Regions from separate parts of the Corynebacterium wankanglinii genome, predicted to be linked through region 3. Evidence: predicted binding sites of a transcription regulator. Region 3 holds the regulator's gene; each other region holds the start of a gene.

Region 1 (5,009 bases), on a different contig from region 3:
TTGGGCCGGCAGGGTAAGTGAGGAGCTCACGCGTAAGGCGGTATAGCAGGCAGGGGTTGCCTACTATACCGCCTGCGACGACATGCCGTGTTTGCCCAGGTGATAATGGGGCTTATTACCAATAGCGGCGAGGTGGTATAGCAACACACCCCCGCTGCTATACCACCCGTGCGGGAGCGCGCTCTATTGGAAGTTCAGGTACGCCTTCGACGGGGTCGGGCCGCGCTGGCCCTGGTACTTCGAGCCGAGCGCGCCGGAGCCGTAGGGGGTGTCCGCGGGCGAGGACATCTTGAACAGTGCGAGCTGACCGACCTTCATCCCCGGCCACAGCACGATGGGCAGGTTGGCCACGTTGGACAGCTCCAGGGTGATGTGGCCGGAAAAGCCCGGGTCGATAAAGCCTGCGGTGGAGTGCGTGAGCAGGCCGAGGCGGCCCAGGGAGGACTTGCCCTCGAGCCGGCCCGCGAGGTCCGCCGGCAGCGTGAAGCACTCCAGGGTGGAGGCAAGCACAAACTCGCCGGGGTGCAAGACGAAGGCGTCGCCCTCGGGCACCTCGACGAGCGTGGTCAGATCCGGCATCTCCTGCTTCGGGTCGATGTGCGTGTACTTCGAGTTGTTGAAAACGCGGAAGAACTTATCGATGCGCACGTCGATGGAGCTCGGCTGGATCAGCTCAGCGTCGAACGGGTCGATGCCGAGGTGGCCGGAGTCGATAGCGTCGCGGATATCGTGATCTGAGAGCAGCACGGGTGCGAGTGTACTTCCCCGTTTTGGGCCCAGAATCCGTGGTGCTAAAGTAAGCGGAGCTGCCGGCGTAGTTTAGTGGTAGAACATCAGCTTCCCAAGCTGAGAGTGCGAGTTCGATTCTCGTCGCCGGCTCTCGTTTTTACCTAGGGGGAAGGCTGGGTCCGAGGGGCCTATGCGTGGCTGCAGGGCCCGATCGGGCGGGAGGAGACGACGCTTACCGGGTACCCGTATCCGTCGAAATCACCACGCATCACGGGCCACTCCCGGTTGTAGTACTTCGCGTTGGCGAGGCGCTCCGGGTCGTGGTTGTAGCAGGTGTACACGCCGTCTTCGGTGGAAAAGACGAGCTTCGTCCCGTCGTGTTCGATGATGGTGATGGGCAGCCAGTCCTCCTTGGGGCCGTTGCCAGCGCGCAGCACCGGAATCCAGTGGGACTTGTGGCCGTTGGCGATCAGGTCGCACTCGTCGGGGCCGCACGGGATGCGTTCCGCGGGCGGCTCCGGCAGGGGGACGGCGGTGCCGTTGGCGTCGCGGACGGCGCCCTCGATGGCGGAGTATTCGAACTTCGGGCCGGTGTGGCCGACGAAATCGAAGGCCTCCATAGGTGAGGGAAATTCCGCAGTGACGATCTCACCTGTGCCGTCGAGCCTGAACGTGACGGTGTTGATATTGACGCTGCCGAGGGTCGCCGGGACCCAGTCGTCGGCGAAGTCGAAGGGGTTGGACATTGCTGGCATGTCGGAGGACATGGGAAAACTCCTGATGGGAATCGCTCTTCCGGCGCGGCGGCTGCACGTGCCGGCGGATCTTCTCCCGGGGGCACCGTGCGCGATGTGCGCGGTTGCCAGCCGACGAGCCGGGAGGCTTTGCCCCGTTGCGCCGGGGCCGTCGGACTTCGTGATCCGCCCCAGACGATAACAGACAGCTTTGTCTACTGCAAGTGATGGCCGGAGGACGTCGATAAGCAATATGCTGCAAAGGATGAAACTGAGCAGCGCGATGATGACACTTGCGGCCGGGTACGGAGCGGTGCGCGGGCTGCAAAACCGCCCGCCGATGCCGTTCAACGACAGGAACTTCAAGCCGGAGCACCCCACGCCGGTGCTATACATCCACGGAATTAACTCGCGGACCGCGGCATTTGAATCCAACGCTCAGACGCTTCGTGAGCAGGGCTTTTGGGTGTGGGGGTACGACTACGGGGACATGATCGCACCCGGTTTCTTCGGCGCGGGCGACTTGAACTCGATCGTCGGCGACGTGGAGGAGCACGTGGACCGCGTACTGCGTAAGACGGGGGCGAAGCAGGTGGACATCGTGGCGCACTCGCAAGGCGCACTGATGACCAAGTTGTTCATCGCACGCGGCGGCGCGGAGAAGGTGCGGCGAGTGGTGGCGATGGGCGGCAATTTCCACGGCACGGATTTCCGGGGCCTCGCCGGGCAGATGGGCGAGGTGGCGTCTCGGCACCCACATTTCACCGCCTTGTTTGCGCCCGGGGCGGCGCAGCAGCTGGCAGGCTCGGCGTGGTTGCGCGAATTCGCGAGCGGCCCCGACACCGCGCCAGGGATCGTCTACACCTCGATATATTCACCCGCGGACACCGTGGTCACACCCGCCTCCGCGTCCATGTTGGAGGCCGGCCCGGGTGCGGACGTGGCCAACATCGACTCCGGGCGGTGGTACGACGGGTACGCACCGCTCCACGCACTCATGCCGCGCGACCCGCTCTACGCCGATCTCACGGTGTGGGGGCTGCTACGCGAGGTGGGTAAGCACGTGCCGCCGCGGTTTCCCGACTAGGACGCTGGCGCTTATCGACGAGCTAAAGTTGCTGGCCGGGCGGCCACATTCGAACGTCTGTGCGTTTTTTGGGCTGGCGTGTCGGCGCGTGCCGTAGCGTGTGGCGTGTTCGTTCGTTGAAGATGGGTTTCGGGAAGGGAACGCGGGCGTGACCACGGTAATTGACCACCACGTTGATCAGATCGTCAATAGCCTTGCAGCGCTTGAGGCGCTCATGATGCAGCCCGAATCCCTCCACCTGTCATCCACGCACCACGCGATGGAACGGTTGCACGCAGCGCTGCCGCTGTTGTCCAACGCCAATATCGCGTTTGCGTTCCTGTGCGAACGCGACGGGGCTGGCCGCTTAGTCGGGGCGAACCACCCCGTGGAATACCTGACCAAACAGCTCGGCCTGCCGCGCTCCGACGCGTTCAGCTTGCTCAGCCAGGCCAAGACCATGTTCGGCGAGGTAGAAGTGCCCGCACCGCCAGCGGATCCCGCGGCGGATGAGCAGGAACGCCGGAAGCGTGCGGAGGAAGAACAGCGCCGCAAAGATGAGGCCCGGAAAGCGAAGGAGCGCGCTAGAAATGCCGCCGCGAAAGCAAACGCCGAGAAGAAGCGCATCATTGAAAGAGCGTTAATGCAGCTCAACGAGCACGCTGACCCCGGCCGGGACGAGATCTACGCCCGTGCGTTAGAAGCTTCCGAGACCATGTCTGCAGAGGAGCTGCGGAAGTACGTGGTGAACCTGGTCAAACGCGCGAACCGGAGAGGCAGGGATTACGAGGGTAAGAAGGATCCTTTCGCCGCGTTCAAGGAGCGCACCATGATCTTCGGGGAGGAAGACAGCGACGGGGGATCCTGGGGCAAGATCTATTTCGACAAAGCCAGCCGCGCCGCATTCGAAGCCGCCCTCGCCGCTGGCGAGGCCCTCGGAGCCAACCTGCCGGACGGAGTCGAGGACAAACGCACGCGCGGGCAGCGCCGTTTCGATCAGCTCATGGACATTGTGAACCGCCACGGCAACGCCTCCACCGCGGCACGACGGGGAGTGGGCACCGTCGTTGTGACGATGACCCTGGAAGAACTGCTCGGGGCTGACGCGTACACCGAGTTCTCCACCAACACCTCGGTATCCCTTAACGCCTTGGACGTGATCCGTCTCGGATTAGCCGGCGACTCGTTCGCGCTCCAGCTCGACTCGTGCACCGGCGTGCCCCTCTCACTGGGACGCGCACGGTTGGCCAGCGTGGAACAAAAACTGGTGCTGCTTGCAATGCAGCAAGTATGCGCCTGGATCGGCTGCACCAAGCCGGGCGTGGAACTCGAGGCCCACCATCTCCACACATACCTGCACGGCGGCCTCACCGACCTCGACAACCTCATCCTCCTGTGCCGCGAGCACCACATGTGCAACAACGACAACAGGGACGGCGCGGGTGGGAAGGGGTACTTCACCAAAGACCCCTCCACTTGGGATATCACCCACCACCCCGCCGACGGTGGCCCGCCAGTTCGGACCAGCACCCACCAGTATGAGCAATCGCCAGGTCAAAGGACCATCCGCCGGGCCAGGGAACGATATCCCGCGTTCGATGACCCACCGACCGCGAGGTCGGCGGACCCACCACTGTTCGACCTGGGCACAAGCACGCGCACCGGCCACGGAAGTGCCGGCAACACGGCGTGAGGGTTGGGCGTGCGGTTTCTACCGCCGCCCCTAGCCGCAGCGCACGATCGGCTGCGGGTTGTACACCGTGGTTTGGGTTTCGCGATCCAGCTCGTTGCCCGCGAGGTCGTAGATGATTCGGGTATCGGAGGTGGTGAACCCCGGTGCACCCGAGGACGGCACGCAGCCGGAGCCTGGCACGTTCATCGGCTGCGGCGAAGTCTGAGCCCAGCGGCCGCCGTTGACGGACTCGACGGTGACGGTCTTGACTCCCATGAGGCTCACGGTGACCTCCCCGCCGCCGACGCTGGTCGCGATGCGCACCGGGTGGGGGCTGTCGTTGCGGAACTGCAGGTCGATCGCCCCCTCGTACACGGTCGCCTCGCGGCCGGCCGGGTAGCGGGAGATGTAGTAGGAGTGCGGCGTGTGCGCCACATCCGTCATGCCCGCGAAGTAAGAGGCGTTGTACAGCGTGGTGGCGAACTGGGAGATGCCGCCGCCGACCGCCGTGTCCGCGTGGCCGTCCAGGATAATGCCGGACTCCACATACCCCTGCGCCGTTCCACGCGGGCCGGTGTAGCCGTTGAGGGAGAACGTTTCCCCGGGGTTCACAATCGCGCCGTTGACAGTGCTTGCCACCAGCGCGATGTTGGTTCCGGACGCACCCGAGTAGCCGCTGGTGGTGAAGGAGCCGACTACGTCATTGAACGTCGCATTCTCCGCCTGGGCGGTGGTGAACTGGGCCGGCACGTCCTTGTATACCGCTTCCCAGGACCGCGGCTCGGTGCCCAGCAGCCGCTGGTCGAAG
Region 2 (5,009 bases), 160 kb from region 3:
AGATCGAGTGGATCCCCGCGCACATCCGCGACGGGCAGTTTGGCAAGTGGCTGGAGGGCGCGCGCGACTGGAACATCTCGCGCACCCGCTACTGGGGCTCGCCGGTGCCGGCGTGGGTGTCCGACAACCCGGAGTACCCGCGCGTGGACGTCTACGGTTCGCTCGACGAGCTGGAGCGCGACTTCGGCACCCGCCCCGAGTCGCTGCACCGCCCGCATATCGACGAGCTGGTGCGTCCCAACCCGGACGACCCCACCGGCAAGTCCATGATGCGCCGCGTGCCTGACGTGCTGGACTGCTGGTTCGAGTCCGGCTCCATGCCGTTCGCGCAGTACCACTACCCGTTTGAGAACCGCGAGGAGTTCGACACCCGCCAGCCGGCCGACTTCATCGTGGAGTACTCCGGCCAGACCCGCGGCTGGTTCTACGTGCAGCACGTGTTGTCCACCGCGCTGTTCGACCGCGTGGCCTACAAGAAGGTTGTCGCCCACGGCATCGTGCTGGGCTCCGACGGGCAGAAGATGTCCAAGTCCAAAGGCAACTACCCGAACGTGATGGAGGTGTTCGACCGCGACGGCTCCGATGCCATGCGCTGGTTCCTCATGTCGTCTCCGATCTTGCGCGGCGGCAACCTGATCGTCACCGAGCAAGGCATCCGCGAGGGCGTGCGCCAGGCGCTGTTGCCCATCTGGAACGCGTACACCTTCCTCCAGCTGTACTCCTCCGAGGAAGCTGCGTGGTCGGTGGCCTCGGAAAACGTGCTGGACCGCTACATCCTGGCCAAGACGCACGACTTGGTCGCATCCGTCGGCGAGGCGCTGGACGATACCCGTATCGCCGACGCCTGCGACGAGGTGCGCCGCTACGCCGACACCTTGACCAACTGGTACGTGCGCCGCTCCCGCGACCGCTTCTGGGCAGGCCAAGAGGCACACCCGGAGGCCTTCAACACCCTCTACACGGTGCTGGAGGTCGTCTCCCGCGCGGTGGCGCCGCTGCTGCCGTACGTGTCCGAAGTGATCTGGCGCGGGCTGACCGGCGGGCGTTCGGTGCACCTGACCGATTACCCGCAGGCGACCGAGTTGCCGGCTGATGCCGAGCTCGTCGCGGCGATGGACGCCACCCGCGCGGTGTGCTCCGCTGCGTCGTCGGTGCGCAAGGCGAACAAGCTGCGTAACCGCCTGCCGCTGCCGAAGCTCACCGTGGCGCTGCCGGATTCCGCGGCGCTGGAGCCGTTCCGCTCCACCATCCGCGACGAGGTGAACGTGAAGGACGTCGAACTGACTGACGACGTCGATTCCGCCGGATCCTTCGAAGTTGTAGTCAACGCCAAGGTGGCCGGGCCGTCGCTGGGCAGGGACGTGCAGCGCGCCATCAAGAACGTCAAGGCCGGCAACTACGAGCGCCGCGGCGATGACGTGGTGGTCGACGGCGACATCGTGCTCACGCCTGAACTCTACACGGAGCGCCTTGTGGCGGAGAATCCGGAAAGCACCGCGCGCGTGGATGCCGACGGAACCGTCGGCCTGGTCGTCCTCGATACCGAGGTCACCGAGGAACTCGAGGCTGAGGGCTGGGCCGCCGACGTGATCCGCGGTCTGCAGGATGCCCGCAAGCGCGAGGGCTTCGAGGTTTCCGACCGCATCGCAGTGGTGCTGGCCGTGCCTGCAGAGAAGGAGGCCTGGGCCCGCACCCACGCCGAGCACATCGCCGCCGAGACCCTGGCGACATCCTTTGACGTGGTCACCGAGCCCGTCGAGGGCCACGACGTCATCGATGGTGTGACCGCCACTGTTCGTAAGAACAGCTAGGTCTTGGGCCCCTTCTTGTCTGCTAAGGAGGGGCGGCGCACCGCCGTTCGGTGATAGGCACTATGCAGCTGCATAGTTTTTCTTGCCAACTTTGGGGCGGCACGCACTATGCAGCTGCATAGTTTTTGGGGTGTTCGTGCGCGGGGGCTGACTATGCAGCTGCATAGTTTTGCTTGCCAACTCTGGGGCGGCACCCACTATGCAGCTGCATAGTTTTTGGGTCTATGTTCGACCCCCAGGTTGGCGAAACCGTACGCGTTGTCCACTTCAATGGACATTTTCAGCAATACCCTTGACTCGAACACATGAGCGTTCTATAAAGGTGTCAATGTTCATGAGTAAGGGGATCAACCATGACAATTGCGGTGGACGAACGGACGGAAGATCGAACGGGTGGCCTGTCAGCAGAGGTGCTCGAGGACCAAATCAAATGCAATCAATTGTCGGCGAACCACCACCGAGCGCGGATGCTCGATGCGGTGGGGCAGTTCGACGAACAGGGGCTCGCGGAGCAGTACGGCGAGAGGTCGACGGTGACGTGGTTGCGCAGCGAGCTCAACCTACCGCAGGCCACGGCGTTCGAGTATGTGCGCGTGGCGAGAGGGCTGAGAAAGTTCAGGCACTTGTTCGACGCCTTCGAATCGGGGGTGATGCCATATTCGACGGTCCGTTTTCTTCTCCAGTATTTGGAGGAGCACAACGAGGAACAATACGTCCAACTCGCGCTGGGCATGTCGTTTGCTGATCTCCAGCTTGTGCTCGCCGGGGCAAGGCCCAAAGAGGAGGATCCGACTGAACCTTATGCCCGCGCTCGCGAGTGCGACGACGGCATGCTTGCTTTCGAGGCTAGGCTTCCGGCGGTAGCCGGCCAAAAGCTCCTGACTGCGTTGAAAGTGGCACAGCTTGCCAGTTTCGGCCTCGAGGATGTGGACCCAGAGGATCTGCAGGATCCGGAGAAGGTGCAAAAGCTTATCGACGATGCAGCTGCCGCCGATGACGCCGTCCCATCAGAGCAAGACCGTGCTCCGCGCAAGCGCACGAAGATCACCACGGAAGACATCGTGCGTTCGGTGTCGCGTTACGGGCCTCCGGAAAAGCAGGACGTATACGGGGCGTTGTTGGCCATGATCGATATGGTTCGCGCTAACCCGACGAGTCAGCTTCGCAGTCCCGGCGTGCAGGTCAACCTCATGGTCAGCCAGGCTGGCCAATGTTGGATGCCGGAAAACCGTTCGGCCTGTTCCGAGGACGTGCGCAGCTACCTCGCCAATGCGATGGTGCGCTTGCACTTGCTGGATGACACAGGACTGACTATCCACGTCGGCCGTTCGCGGCGGTTCGCCACCGACGGACAAGTGCAGGCACTGTTGGCGATTTGGGGGTATCAATGCGCCATGCCTGGATGTTCGCATAAGCGCTTCATAGAGATGCACCACATAAAGGAGTGGGAACACGGCGGTATGACTGATTTGAACAACCTGATCCCGCTGTGCTCGAGCTGCCACTCTCAGGTGAGCCACGGAGTGGTCACCATCGAGCGTCAAGGGGCAGAACTGTTCTTCACGTTCAAAAACGGTGCCCGGTTTGTCTCGCGCAACAGAAAGCTGCCGAGGCGGATGGAGTACGCCGTCGGAGATTCGTTCGCCGTGTGATGGGATTGGAACATGGTGGTGCAGGTGGTGCACAGTGGTGGGCATGAACCGCTGGGTGCTGCACATCGATATGGATGCGTTCTACGCGTCGTGCGAGCAGCTGACCCGCCCGACGCTCAAAGGACGCCCAGTGTTGGTGGCGGGAGTCTCTGGCCGTGGCGTTGTCGCAGGCGCTAGTTACGAGGCGCGCAAGTACGGTGCGCGCTCGGCGATGCCGACGCATCGGGCCGCACGGCTGGTGGGCTCGAAAGCGGTGCTGGTGGCGCCGCGCAGGCCGGTGTACGCGGTTGCATCCCGCCGGGTGTTCGAGATCATCGGCAGGTACGTGGACGTGGTGGAGCAGCTGTCCATCGACGAGGCGTTCATGGAGCCGGAGGACTTGATCGGGGCGAGCCCGGAAGACGTGGAGCAATGGGCGAATGAGCTGCGAGCGGTGATCAAGGAAGAGACAGGCCTGCCCAGTTCGATCGGTGCAGGTCCGGGCAAGCAGTACGCAAAGATCGGCTCGGGACGGGCGAAGCCGGACGGCGTGTTTGTCATCCCGCACGACCGGCAGTTAGAGATCCTGCACCCGATGTCGGTCAGCGAGTTGTGGGGTGTGGGACCTGTGACTGAGTCGAAGTTGCTCGCTGCCGGGATTGAAACGATTGGGGATCTAGCGAGCCTCAGCGAGAAAGAGCTGGACATTGCCATTGGCGGCGCGGTGGGCAGGCAGCTGTGGTGGTTGGCGCGCGGCGTGGATGAGCGGCCGGTGGCGCCGAGGGCGGAGTCGAAGCAAATCTCCTCCGAGCACACCTACCCGCAAGACCTGACCACCCCGCCGGAGGTGGACGCGGCGTTGGAACGGGCGGCTGCGGAGTCGCACCGCAGGCTGCGCAAGGATGGGCGCGGAGCGCGCACGGTGACGGTGAAGCTGCGGATGGCGGACTTCCGCATCGAGTCACGCTCGGCGACGTTGCCGTACGCCACCGACGACGCGGAGACGCTGCTGGCCACCGCCTTCCGGATAGTGCGTTACCCCGACGAGGTGGGCCCGATTCGGCTGGTGGGGGTGTCGTACTCGGGCCTGGAGGAGACACTGCAGGACGTGCTGTTTCCAGAGTTGGATCAGGCGATTGTGAAACCGTCGCCGGTGTCGGCGGACTACGAAACCGGCGTCAGTGACCACGAAACGCAATTCGATACGGAGGTGCACCAGGAGAGCGCCCCGGAGCGCGGGGTGTGGCGCGCAACGCAGGACGTCTACCACCCGGATTACGGGCACGGCTGGGTCCAAGGCGCTGGCAAGGGGTGGGTGACGGTGCGGTTTGAAACGCGGGCGACGGGTCCAGGCAGGATCAAAAGTCTTCGGGCGGACGATCCGCAGCTCCAGCAAGCTGACCCGCTGGATTCGTTGGCGTGGGAGGACTGGTTCTCACAGCAGTGAGCGCGGGTCCACACCGGTGGCCAATGCGGTGGCTAGTGCGATGCGGGCCTGCCCGGCGCTGAGGTAGCCGGCAGGCAACGCGCCCAGATCTCCGAGGGTAGAGCCGCCGCCAGTGCCGCC
Region 3 (5,009 bases):
AGACCGCAACTCCTTCCGCTCGGTCGCTGGATCCACGGAGCTTCGTTCCGAGGATCACCTTGACGTCTACGAGGTGGAGTACCGAAAGCTCCGCATCGAGCAGGTGCTCCTCGTCGGAGCCTGGACGGAAGGAACCGTCGCGGAGATTGAGGCGAGCATGTGGGAGCTGGCCGCGCTCGCGAAAACGGCTGGTGCCGAAGTATTGGACATGTTCTACCAAAAGCGGGACAAGCCGGACCCGGGCACGTACATCGGCTCCGGCAAGGTTTCGGAGCTGCGAGATATTGTCCAGGCAACCGGCGCGGACACGGTCATCTTCGACGGCGAACTCTCGCCCTCGCAGATGATCGCACTGGAGGAAGCGCTGAAGATCAAGGTGATCGACCGCACCATGCTCATCCTGGACATCTTCGCCCAGCACGCGAAGAGCAAGGAGGGCAAGGCGCAGGTGAGCTTGGCGCAGATGGAATACCTCTACAGCCGCACCCGTGGCTGGGGCGGCAATCTCTCACGCCAGGCCGGCGGTCGCGCAGGTTCCAACGGCGGCGTAGGCCTTCGCGGTCCAGGTGAGACGCGTATCGAGGCGGATCGGCGTCGTCTGCGCACTGAGATGGCTAAGTTGCGCCACCAGCTACGCGACATGACCACCGCGCGTGAGGTCAAGCGTGCTCAGCGTCAACGCTCCACCATTCCGAAGATCGCTATCGCCGGCTACACTAACGCGGGTAAGTCCTCGTTGATCAACGCGATGACCGGTGCGGGTGTCTTGGTGGAAGATGCACTCTTCGCTACCCTGGATCCCTCAACGCGAAAGGCCAAGCTGGCGGACGGGCGAAATGTGGTGCTGACGGACACAGTCGGTTTCGTTCGTCACCTACCCACCCAGCTCGTGGAGGCATTTAAATCAACGCTGGAGGAAGTCGCCGGCGCGGATTTGGTCCTCCACGTCGTGGACGGCTCCGACGCGTTCCCCTTGAAGCAGATCGAGGCAGTTAACGAGGTGCTCGCCGAGGTCACCAGGGACTCCGGTGAGGAAATGCCGCCCGAAATCGTGGTGGTGAACAAGATCGATGACGCCGACCCGCTCGTGCTTGCAGAGCTCCGCCACGCATTTGAAAAGACCGGCAGGACCGCAGTGTTCGTCTCTGCGCTGACGGGCGAGGGGATTGACGAGCTCGAGGCGCGTATAGAGCAGCACCTTAACGCCATCGACGCCCACGTGACTATGGTCGTTCCCTACACACGCGGTGATGTGGTGAGCCGCGTGCACGACGAGGGCACGGTTCGCTCTGAAGAGTACGAAGAGGCGGGTACTCGCATCGACGTCCGCCTACCGCGCGTGCTCGCCGAACAGTACGCCGAATTTGTGGTGGGTTAGCGGCGCAGCTGAGATGCGGCTTCCTCGTCGAGGACGACCGTCGTCCGCGGGTGGTTCTGCAACACCGATGCGGGGCACCCCGGAGTCACGGGTCCTTCGACCAGGGCCCTGACTGCGTCAGCCTTGTTGGCGCCCGTGGCGATAAGCACGATGGTGTGCGCCTCCATGATGGTGCCCACGCCTTGGGTAAGCGCTTGGCGGGGAACCTGCTCTTCGTTGTCTAAGAAGCGTGCGTTATCTGCAACGGTCGTGGGGTGGAGATCGATCCGGCGCGTCCTGGAGTCCAGTGCGCTCGGAGGCTCGTTGAAGGCAATGTGGCCGTTCGCGCCCACCCCGAGGATCTGTACGTCGACGCCCCCGGCGGCGCGAATACGATCCTCGTAACTGCGGGCCTCCGCCTCCGGATCGTCCGTCCGGCCGTCGAGAGATTGAACCTTCGCATCATCAATGTCGATGTGATTAGTGAATTCTCGGCGGATGGTGGCGTAATACGACTGCTCGTCCTCACGCTCGAGACCGACATACTCGTCCAGCAGAAACGCATCGCAATTGGCGAAGCTCAATCCTTCCTCGCGGTGGCGGCGAGCAAGTTCGATATATGTCGGGTTCGGCGTGGAGCCTGTGGCGAGCCCAAGGGTGGCACCGGCACGCACGAACGGTTCAATGATGTCGGCAGCGTACTCGCCGACTTCTCCAGCGGTCGGACGAACAATGATATCCATGCTGCATAAAGTAGCAAGGCCAAAGATGTGCCCGGGCCGTGGCCCGGGCACATGCTCTTCGATTAGCGAAGAGCGCTTACTCCTCATCGAGGTTTTTCTCGATGAGTGAGGCGATCTCTTCAACCGCCTCGGCGTTGTCTGAAGTGACGGTGACTTCGTCTCCGTGTTCCGCGCCCATCGCCATAATCATCAGCGAGGATGCTGCATCCGTCTCGTCGTCGTCACCGCCGACGAGGGTAAGCAAGATCTCCTCGTCGTACTCACCGGCGGCATCCGCAATAACTGTCGCTGGGCGCGCGTGCAGCCCGACGGTGGAGCCAACCTTCACAGTCTTAGAAGCCATCAGGGGGATCCTTTCTGTTGTTTCCCTACTGTCGTACCGAGTGTAGGTCTGCGCACTGAAACAATGCCACCATGATCATATGAATCTGCGAGTGGACTAATCGCGAAGCGGCTCGGCCGAAGCCAGAATTACCTCGACGCCGTGTGACCGTAGCTCCTCTACAAAAGCGGGCGGTGCACCAGCATCGGTGACAACCACGTCGATCTCGTTGAGCGGGGCGAAGCTGACCACGTAATCGTTGCCGAGCTTCGTTGAGTCGCACAACACAACCACGCGTTGCGCATTAGTGACCATCGCCGCTTTGACGGCAGCCTCCTGTGCGTCCGCGGTGGACAGCCCATGTTCGACCGACAAGGCGTTGGTCCCCACAAACGCGACATCGGCCTGAATGAGCGCGAGCGTCCTCAGCGCCGTACTGCCCACGACCGCCTGGCTGATGGGGCGGACGGTGCCGCCCAGTAGCTGGACCTCCCGCAGGCCGGCGCCACTGAGCTCGAGCGCGGTCGGGATGGAGTTAGTTACCACCGAGTACGCCTGTTGGCCACCAATTCCGGCGAGACGAGTACCCAGACTGCTGATGGTGGTACCCGAGTCAAGAAAGATTGTGCAGTGCTCAGCCTGAGGTACGAGCCGGAGCGCCGCTTCCGCAATGGCAGTCTTCGCGGACGAGGATGCGCGTTGCCGGGCATCGAGTGGGAGTTCGGCCGAGCGGAAGGACTGGTTCGCAACGGCACCACCGTGCACGCGGTGAACGACACCCTCATCGTGGAGCGCGGCGAGGTCGCGACGGATGGTTTCCGCAGTCACGCCGAAGCGCAGCGCCAACTCAGTGACGTTGACGCGGCCCTCAACAGCAGTCAGTGACGCGATCTGGCGCCTGCGCTCTTCGGCGTACATTGTTCTCCTGAATCTCTAGCTGCGCGTTTCCCACCGCCGACACGTCGGCGCGCAAGCGTTTCTATAGCGTACGGAATACCGAGATGACGCGCCCCATAATCTCCGCTTGATCGCCTTTGATCGGCTCGAAAGCTTCGTTGTGGGGCAGCAGCCACACGCCTGTGGAATCACGGTGGAACTCCTTAACGGTGGCTTCACCGTCGAGCAGAGCTGCAACGAATTCGCCTTCCTCTGCGTTTGGCTGCGAGCGGACAACCACCCAGTCACCGTCAAGAATGCCCGCATCACGCATGGACTCGCCGACCACGCGCAGCATGAACACGTCTCCGTCACCGAGCAGCTCTTCCGGCAGCGGGTAGTAGGTATCGACGTTCTCCTCCGCCAGGATGGGGGCGCCAGCAGCGATCTGCCCGACTACCGGGACATAGCGAGCGTTCGAAGCCTCATCTGGTTTCGATTCCTGCGGCTTGCGCTTCTTCCGCCCCGTATCTGGCAGCTGACGCAGGTCTACTGCGCGCGGCTTGTTCGGGTCGCGCCGCAAGAAACCTTTCTTTTCCAACTCCTTGAGCTGGTAGGCAACAGAGGAAGTGGACTGCAGACCCGCAGCGTCACCAATCTCGCGGATGCTTGGCGGGTATCCCCGCAGTACAACAGCATCCTGGATGACCTGCAAAATGCGGCGCTGACGGTCTGATAGCGCGTTGTAATCCGGGTTGCCTGGGTCGGACTTTTTCTTTGCCATGAACGCTCCTCGGGCTCGGCGGGTGATTTCGCGGTTACGAACCTACCAGATAGGGCACTCATGTTCGATGAATTGACATATGGAGTAAACACGCTTCTCACCGGGTGCTATAAATCGAACATGTAAGCGGGTTCGAACATACGAGCGTGAGTGTGTTCGAACATGTCGATAACGAGCGTAGTGTTTGCCGCGAGATGAAAGGAGCACGATCGTGTCCGTAGTTATTAACCCAGTGCAGCGCCCCTTTGTCGGCCGCCAGGTTGCCCCAGCTGTAGTCCCGCCAGCGGAAGTATGGGACGTAGAACTTGGTGGATCTCGAATCTCCGCACAGAACGCTGTTCGAACTATAAGTTTCGATGGTCGAAAAAATGAGCGCTCGGATGGGGCTCAGAATACGGGCGCGGTAGGCGATGAGAGCCCGTTCGAATCCCGGCGCGAGATAAGAGACACCTTGTTGTTGGGAGTGTGCATGACGGCAGCACTGTTGATTGGCGCAGCTTTTGGCGGCGTGTTCTCCGGTGCCGGGGACGTCGCTGCGTCAACGACTGGTGGTCAGGTTTCTTCTGCGATATCGGGGGCAGACTTCAGGTGAGGGGGGCGTAGACTCACTGCGGTCTCAAAACGATGCAACCTGAGGGGTGGAAAACCGTGATTTGTCCCTTCTGCCACAATGAGCAGTCCCGCGTCACTGACTCGCGGTTGGTTGAAGCTGGCTCCGCCATTCGGCGCCGAAGAGAATGCACGGAATGTGGGGGTCGTTTTACTACAGTGGAAAAAGCGGTGCTGACTGTAGTGAAACGCAATGGCGTCAGCGAACCGTTCGACCGGGACAAGCTCATCGTCGGTGTGAGGCGTGCCTGCCAGGGCAGAGACGTCACCGATGACGCGCTGAAGCGCCTCGCGCAAGAAGTGGAGGAGACAGTTCGG
Region 4 (5,009 bases), 180 kb from region 3:
ACGGTAGCGGGTTGCGCCGGCGCCGTAGGAGCCGACCGCGATCATCGCGCAGGCAACCACGCCCAAGTTTTGCGGGCGCATCACATCCGCCGGTCGGTGGCTTTGCGGGCGAGCACGGTGAGCGCGTCCACGGTGGCGTCGTCGATGCCCGCGCCGTCGAGGTAGCCGAGACCCGATGCGGTGAGTTGTTGAATGCGCTGTTCAACCGCATCCTCGGCACCGCTTGAGCGGATGAGCTCTGCTAATCGACGGAGCTCCGCCTCCTCCTCAACCTGCCCAATGCCGGCCCGCAGTTCTTGTGCGCCGTCCGGGTGGGATTCCTCCAGCATCGCGAGCGCGGTGGCGAACAGTTCGGTGCGTTTGCCTTCCCGGAGGTCGTCGCCAGCCGGCTTGCCCGTCACGGCCGGGTCGCCGAACACTCCGAGCATGTCGTCTCGCAGCTGGAATGCGATGCCGATGTCACGGCCGTAGCCGCGGAACGCGTCGATAAGCTCGTCGCTTGCTCCCGCGATCGCCGCACCGAGGTGCAGGGGCCGTTCAATGGTGTAGGCGGCGGTTTTGTAGCGGTTGACGCGGTTAGACATTTCCACAGACTCGCTGCCCAGGCTTTCCAGCATGATGTCCAGCAGTTGCCCGCCGATGACTTCCGTACGCATGCCTACCCACGGTTCCGCCGCTCGCACGAGCGCCTCGGGGGAGACCCCCGAGTATCGCCACATGTCTTCTGCCCACGCAAGCGCGAGGTCGCCCAACAGGATCGCGGCGTTCGTGCCGTAGTCCTCGGCTGAGCCGTGCATGCCCTGCTCGCGATGCTCGGCCTCGAGCGCGCGATGCACTGTGGGGTTGCCCCGCCGGGTGTCGGAGGCGTCGATGATGTCGTCGTGCACGAGTGCGCACGCTTGGATGAGTTCCAGGGAGCTCATCGCACGCAATACCGCGTCCGGGTCCTCGGAGCCCGCAAGGCCGCCGGCGCCAACGAACCCCGCCCAACCGTACGTGGGGCGCATGCGCTTGCCGCCGCCCAGCACGAAGGCTCGCAGGTGGCGCACCGCGCCGGAAACTGGTTCGCCGATCTGCGCCACAGCGGCCTCACGCTTGGTAAAGAATGCAGTGAGGTCGCGCTCAACCTGCTGCGGAACTGCGTTGAGACCCAGATTCTTCACGGCCACCTTGTTTAGCTCCTTGCGCCTATTGGTCTGTCCCAGGTAACCCTACCCAGTGGAGCTATGCAGATCGAGGGCGAGGATAGCGAACGGCCGCCTGTCGCCTTCGTAGTAAAAGTGTCTCGCGACGTCCACGAAGCCGAACTTGCGGTACAAACTAAAAGCGTTGTTCGCCTCCCCGGCTACTTCCGGCGTGGACAACAGAGCCCAGCGAGCGGGCACACCCCGCAACAGTTCGGCGAGGAGGCGAGAGCCAATGCCGTCGCCTTGGCGGGAGGGGGAGACGTGCACCTCCGCAACCTCGAAATAGTTGTGGAGCATGGCCCTATCTATCTGAGAGAGCCCACCGTTTTCCTCCATCGCGCGGACAAGCTGGCGGTCCCACCAGCGCTCCCTCGTTCCCAGAAATCCGTAAGCGACGCCCACCACTTCATTCGCGTCTATTGCCGCTACAGCCGTAAATCCAGGAGAGCGCACTTCGCCCTTCCACACTCGGATGCGTTGAGGCCGCATCGACGGGGCGTATTCCATGGCCTCGATGTAAAGATCCACGAGCACGGGGACGAGCATGACGAACTCGGCGGGGGTGAGGCGCTGAATGGTTGGAGTCATAGCTTAATGGAAGCACTTGAACCGTGGCAGCGGGAAACTTTACATAAAAAGGATTCGAACACATGTTCATAGATTGTGCGGAGGTGTCGAACGGGTGTTTTAGGGTGGCCGCACGAGAACAGAACTTCACGGCGATCAGGAGGAACTGAGAATGGCAAGCGTGATGTCGGCGACGACTGGGGCGGTTTACGGGGCGGGAGCGCGGTCGGGCCGCGCAGAGCAATTCCTCAGCGCAGCAGAGGGGCTGATCTCCCAGGCACACGATGATTTTGAAGCCGGCCGGCACGATCTCGCCATGGAGAATGCTTACCGGGCCGCGCTTCGGGTGGCAGGCGCCCGCAATGCGGCTTCGTCCATCCTGCGCAAGAGAAAGCGCCTACCCACTAGCGCGTGGGACAAGCTCGCTCTCACCGGAGTGGATGGCGCCCGCTGGGCGAAGGTATTCCAGGCTTACTCTGCGCAGCGGGGGAGGGTCGCCTCCGGCATCGAGTCGGACCCGGGGGCCGAGGTAGTGCATCGACTGCTGGCTGATGCCGAGGATTTCTACGGTGCGACATTGGGCGGAGAGGAGCCTATCGCCGCGTAACTCCAGAATGGCGGGAGCGGGGAACAATCTGCGTAGGATGACCGTTATATGACTAATGTCAGTCCGCCATCGGTATCGGGAGAGTGAGCAGTGTCTCTATCTGAGCAGGAAATGCGGGCGTTGCGCGAAATTGAGCAATCGCTCTTCGCGGACGACCCTAAGTTCGGCAGCAGTGTGGTGCCCGATTCCGGCTTCGGTTCCTCACCTAAGACTGGGCAGCTCACCATGCGCAGCGTCGCGCTCATCGTTCTTGGGCTGGTGCTTCTCCTCGGCGGTGTGGCGCTTGCGAGTTGGAGCACGTGGACCGTCGTGCTCAGTATCATCGGCTTCGCGGTGATGTTGTTCGGCGGCATTATGGCGTTGCGTACTCCGGCCCAGTCCGCCTCCACATCCTCTCGTGCGGTGCGGCAATCGAAACCGCGTACACAGCGAGGCGCGAGCATGGAAGAGAGTTTTCGCCGACGCTTCGAAGACCGCCAGTAAGTAGACGGTTACTAGCACTTGACGCCTCCCCGGCACGGGGAGGCGTTTCTTATTGCCCGATTACATTTCCCCCACTTCTCCCCACCCGGCGCCAAATCGAACGCTGCCGCGGCGCCGCGGCGGGCATTCCGCGGTAAAAGCTGGGGTACGAGGGGCTCTATGTACGCGAAGTGAGTCAAGTGATAGCGCAGTACGGGCTGAGCCCCCACGGCAGATTGATGCCTCTGCCTGCGTAAATATGGGGCTATCAAGGGAAATTGGGTCAGAGTGTGGCGTTTGTGGGGAGAAGTGGGTTAAAGTGGGGCCCAGCGGAGTGATGTGGCGTGCATCTTGACTACGTGCACACCGCAGAACGAAGCCGAGAAAATTTCACAGCCAACGTCGGAAGGTGAAGGAAGGTAGGTCGCCGGATGTTTCTGGGAACCTACACTCCCAAGCTCGATGACAAAGGTCGTCTGACCCTGCCTGCGAAGTTCCGCGAGGACCTCGCAGACGGGTTGATGGTGACTAAGGGGCAGGATCACTCGCTGGCGGTGTACCCGCGCGACGAGTTCGCCGCACGCGCCCGAAAGGCCGCAGCGGCATCCCGCACCAACCCCAAGGCGCGCGCGTTCATCCGCAATCTGGCTGCCAGTGCAGATGAGCAGACGCTGGACGGGTCCGGTCGGATCACCCTGTCCCCGGCGCACCGCGAGTACGCAAACCTGTCTAAGGAATGCGTGGTCATCGGTTCGGTGGATTTTCTCGAGATCTGGGACCTCGAGTCCTGGAATAAGTATCAAGAAGAAACTGAAGCCGCGTTCTCCGCGGCGGATGACGACGACATTCTCTCCGGTCTGCTGTAGGGCTGACTACCCCGCAGCGGGCGACGATTACGGAGAGCGTGTACGGACTCTGTCCGGGGCGTGAAGCGTTCTGGTGTACTTCCCCGACATCAGAACAGCCGCCCCGGGCAGGGCTCTATGCGCTCCCCAAACTGCAGACCAACGACGCGAAAGTAAGGGACACGGAGGGCTCACCATGGCGAACTTCACGCTCGCTGATGACCCGCACGGGCACGTCCCCGTCATGCGCGATCGCATGGCCGAACTCCTCGCTCCCGCCGTTGAGCTCTTCGGAGAGAATGCAGTGCTTGTCGACGGCACGCTCGGCGCCGGCGGCCACACGGAGCACTTTCTCAGCGTATTTCCCCAGGTTCGCGTCATCGGTGTGGACCGGGATCCGAACGCGCTGCGCCAGGCGTCCGAACGTTTAGCGCCTTTCGCTGAGCGGTTTGTCGCCGTACAAGCGCGCTTCGACCACGTCGACGAAGCCATCGACAACGGGCAGGGCCCAATTTTTGACGCCGCCCGCAAGCATGGCATCGCTGGCGCACTGTTTGATCTCGGCGTGTCGTCGATGCAGCTCGACCAGGAGGAGAGGGGCTTTTCCTACAGGGGTGACGCCCCGCTGGACATGCGCATGGACCAGACCGCCGGCATCACTGCGGCCGAGGTATTGAACACCTACAGCCACGGGGACCTGGCCCGGATTCTCAAGACCTACGGCGACGAGCGCTTCGCGGGCAAGATCGCTTCGGCGGTTGTCGCCGAGCGCGAGCGCGAACCGTTCGACCGAGCGGCGCGATTGGTCGAGCTGCTCTACGCAACGATTCCTGCCGCAACCCGGCGCACGGGCGGCCATCCCGCAAAGCGCACCTTCCAAGCCCTGCGCATTGAGGTCAACCGCGAGCTCGAGGCAGTAGAGAACGTGGTGCCGGTCATCACTGACCTGCTCGGTGTGGGTGGGCGCGCGGTGTTCATGAGCTACCAGTCTTTGGAAGACAAGATTGTCAAGGCCGCGTTCGCGGATCTGACCTCATCGAAGACCCCGGCGGGACTGCCGATGGATCTCCCCGGCACCGAACCCGCCTTCCGCACCGTCACCCGGGGCGCGGAGAAGGCGCCAGAAGCGGAGATCGAGCGGAATCCGCGAGCAGCTCCCGTGAGGGTGCGCTGCATAGAAAAACTTCGCCCAACTACCTAACCCGCCCAACACCCTCTCAGCCCGACAAAGGACGGACACCATGGCCGCACGAGCAACGCGATCGGCAACGCTGACCCGCACCCCGCGCCGCAGCGAGCAGGGAGCAACCCGTGTGCACCCAGCGAGCACAGCGAACGCGG

Evidence for each region. The regulator LexA, encoded in region 3, represses DNA repair genes until DNA is damaged. The targets are predictions, from matches to a motif close to CGAACANNTGTTCG.
Region 1: HMA55_RS07905 (HNH endonuclease signature motif containing protein) is a predicted target of LexA. The motif match lies at 2,601-2,614, and genes of this name have one in related genera.
Region 2: HMA55_RS04905 (HNH endonuclease signature motif containing protein) is a predicted target of LexA. The motif match lies at 2,110-2,123, and genes of this name have one in related genera.
Region 4: HMA55_RS05010 (SAV_6107 family HEPN domain-containing protein) is a predicted target of LexA. The motif match lies at 1,831-1,844, and genes of this name have one in related genera.

Annotation. Positions count from the first base shown of each region.
Region 1 covers NZ_JABFED010000005.1:108,370-113,378, reverse strand. The annotation lists gene dcd (dCTP deaminase) at 184-747, opposite strand; tRNA gene HMA55_RS07920 (tRNA-Gly) at 809-879, shown strand; gene HMA55_RS07915 (hypothetical protein) at 918-1,496, opposite strand; SAM riboswitch class IV at 1,514-1,650, opposite strand; gene HMA55_RS07910 (alpha/beta fold hydrolase) at 1,729-2,550, shown strand; gene HMA55_RS07905 (HNH endonuclease signature motif containing protein) at 2,699-4,222, shown strand; gene HMA55_RS07900 (VanW family protein) at 4,253-5,009, opposite strand, start outside.
Region 2 covers NZ_JABFED010000002.1:396,471-401,479, reverse strand. The annotation lists gene ileS (isoleucine--tRNA ligase) at 1-1,811, shown strand, start outside; gene HMA55_RS04905 (HNH endonuclease signature motif containing protein) at 2,165-3,463, shown strand; gene HMA55_RS04900 (DNA polymerase IV) at 3,507-4,889, shown strand; gene HMA55_RS04895 (asparaginase) at 4,878-5,009, opposite strand, start outside.
Region 3 covers NZ_JABFED010000002.1:239,815-244,823, reverse strand. The annotation lists gene hflX (GTPase HflX) at 1-1,378, shown strand, start outside; gene nagB (glucosamine-6-phosphate deaminase) at 1,375-2,100, opposite strand; gene HMA55_RS04160 (HPr family phosphocarrier protein) at 2,177-2,443, opposite strand; gene HMA55_RS04155 (DeoR/GlpR family DNA-binding transcription regulator) at 2,540-3,340, opposite strand; gene lexA (transcriptional repressor LexA) at 3,402-4,082, opposite strand; gene nrdR (transcriptional regulator NrdR) at 4,731-5,009, shown strand, end outside.
Region 4 covers NZ_JABFED010000002.1:420,851-425,859, reverse strand. The annotation lists gene HMA55_RS05025 (alpha-(1->6)-mannopyranosyltransferase A) at 1-81, opposite strand, end outside; gene HMA55_RS05020 (polyprenyl synthetase family protein) at 81-1,169, opposite strand; gene HMA55_RS05015 (GNAT family N-acetyltransferase) at 1,212-1,775, opposite strand; gene HMA55_RS05010 (SAV_6107 family HEPN domain-containing protein) at 1,927-2,361, shown strand; gene HMA55_RS05005 (DUF3040 domain-containing protein) at 2,452-2,844, shown strand; gene mraZ (division/cell wall cluster transcriptional repressor MraZ) at 3,255-3,689, shown strand; gene rsmH (16S rRNA (cytosine(1402)-N(4))-methyltransferase RsmH) at 3,865-4,869, shown strand; gene HMA55_RS04990 (hypothetical protein) at 4,910-5,009, shown strand, end outside.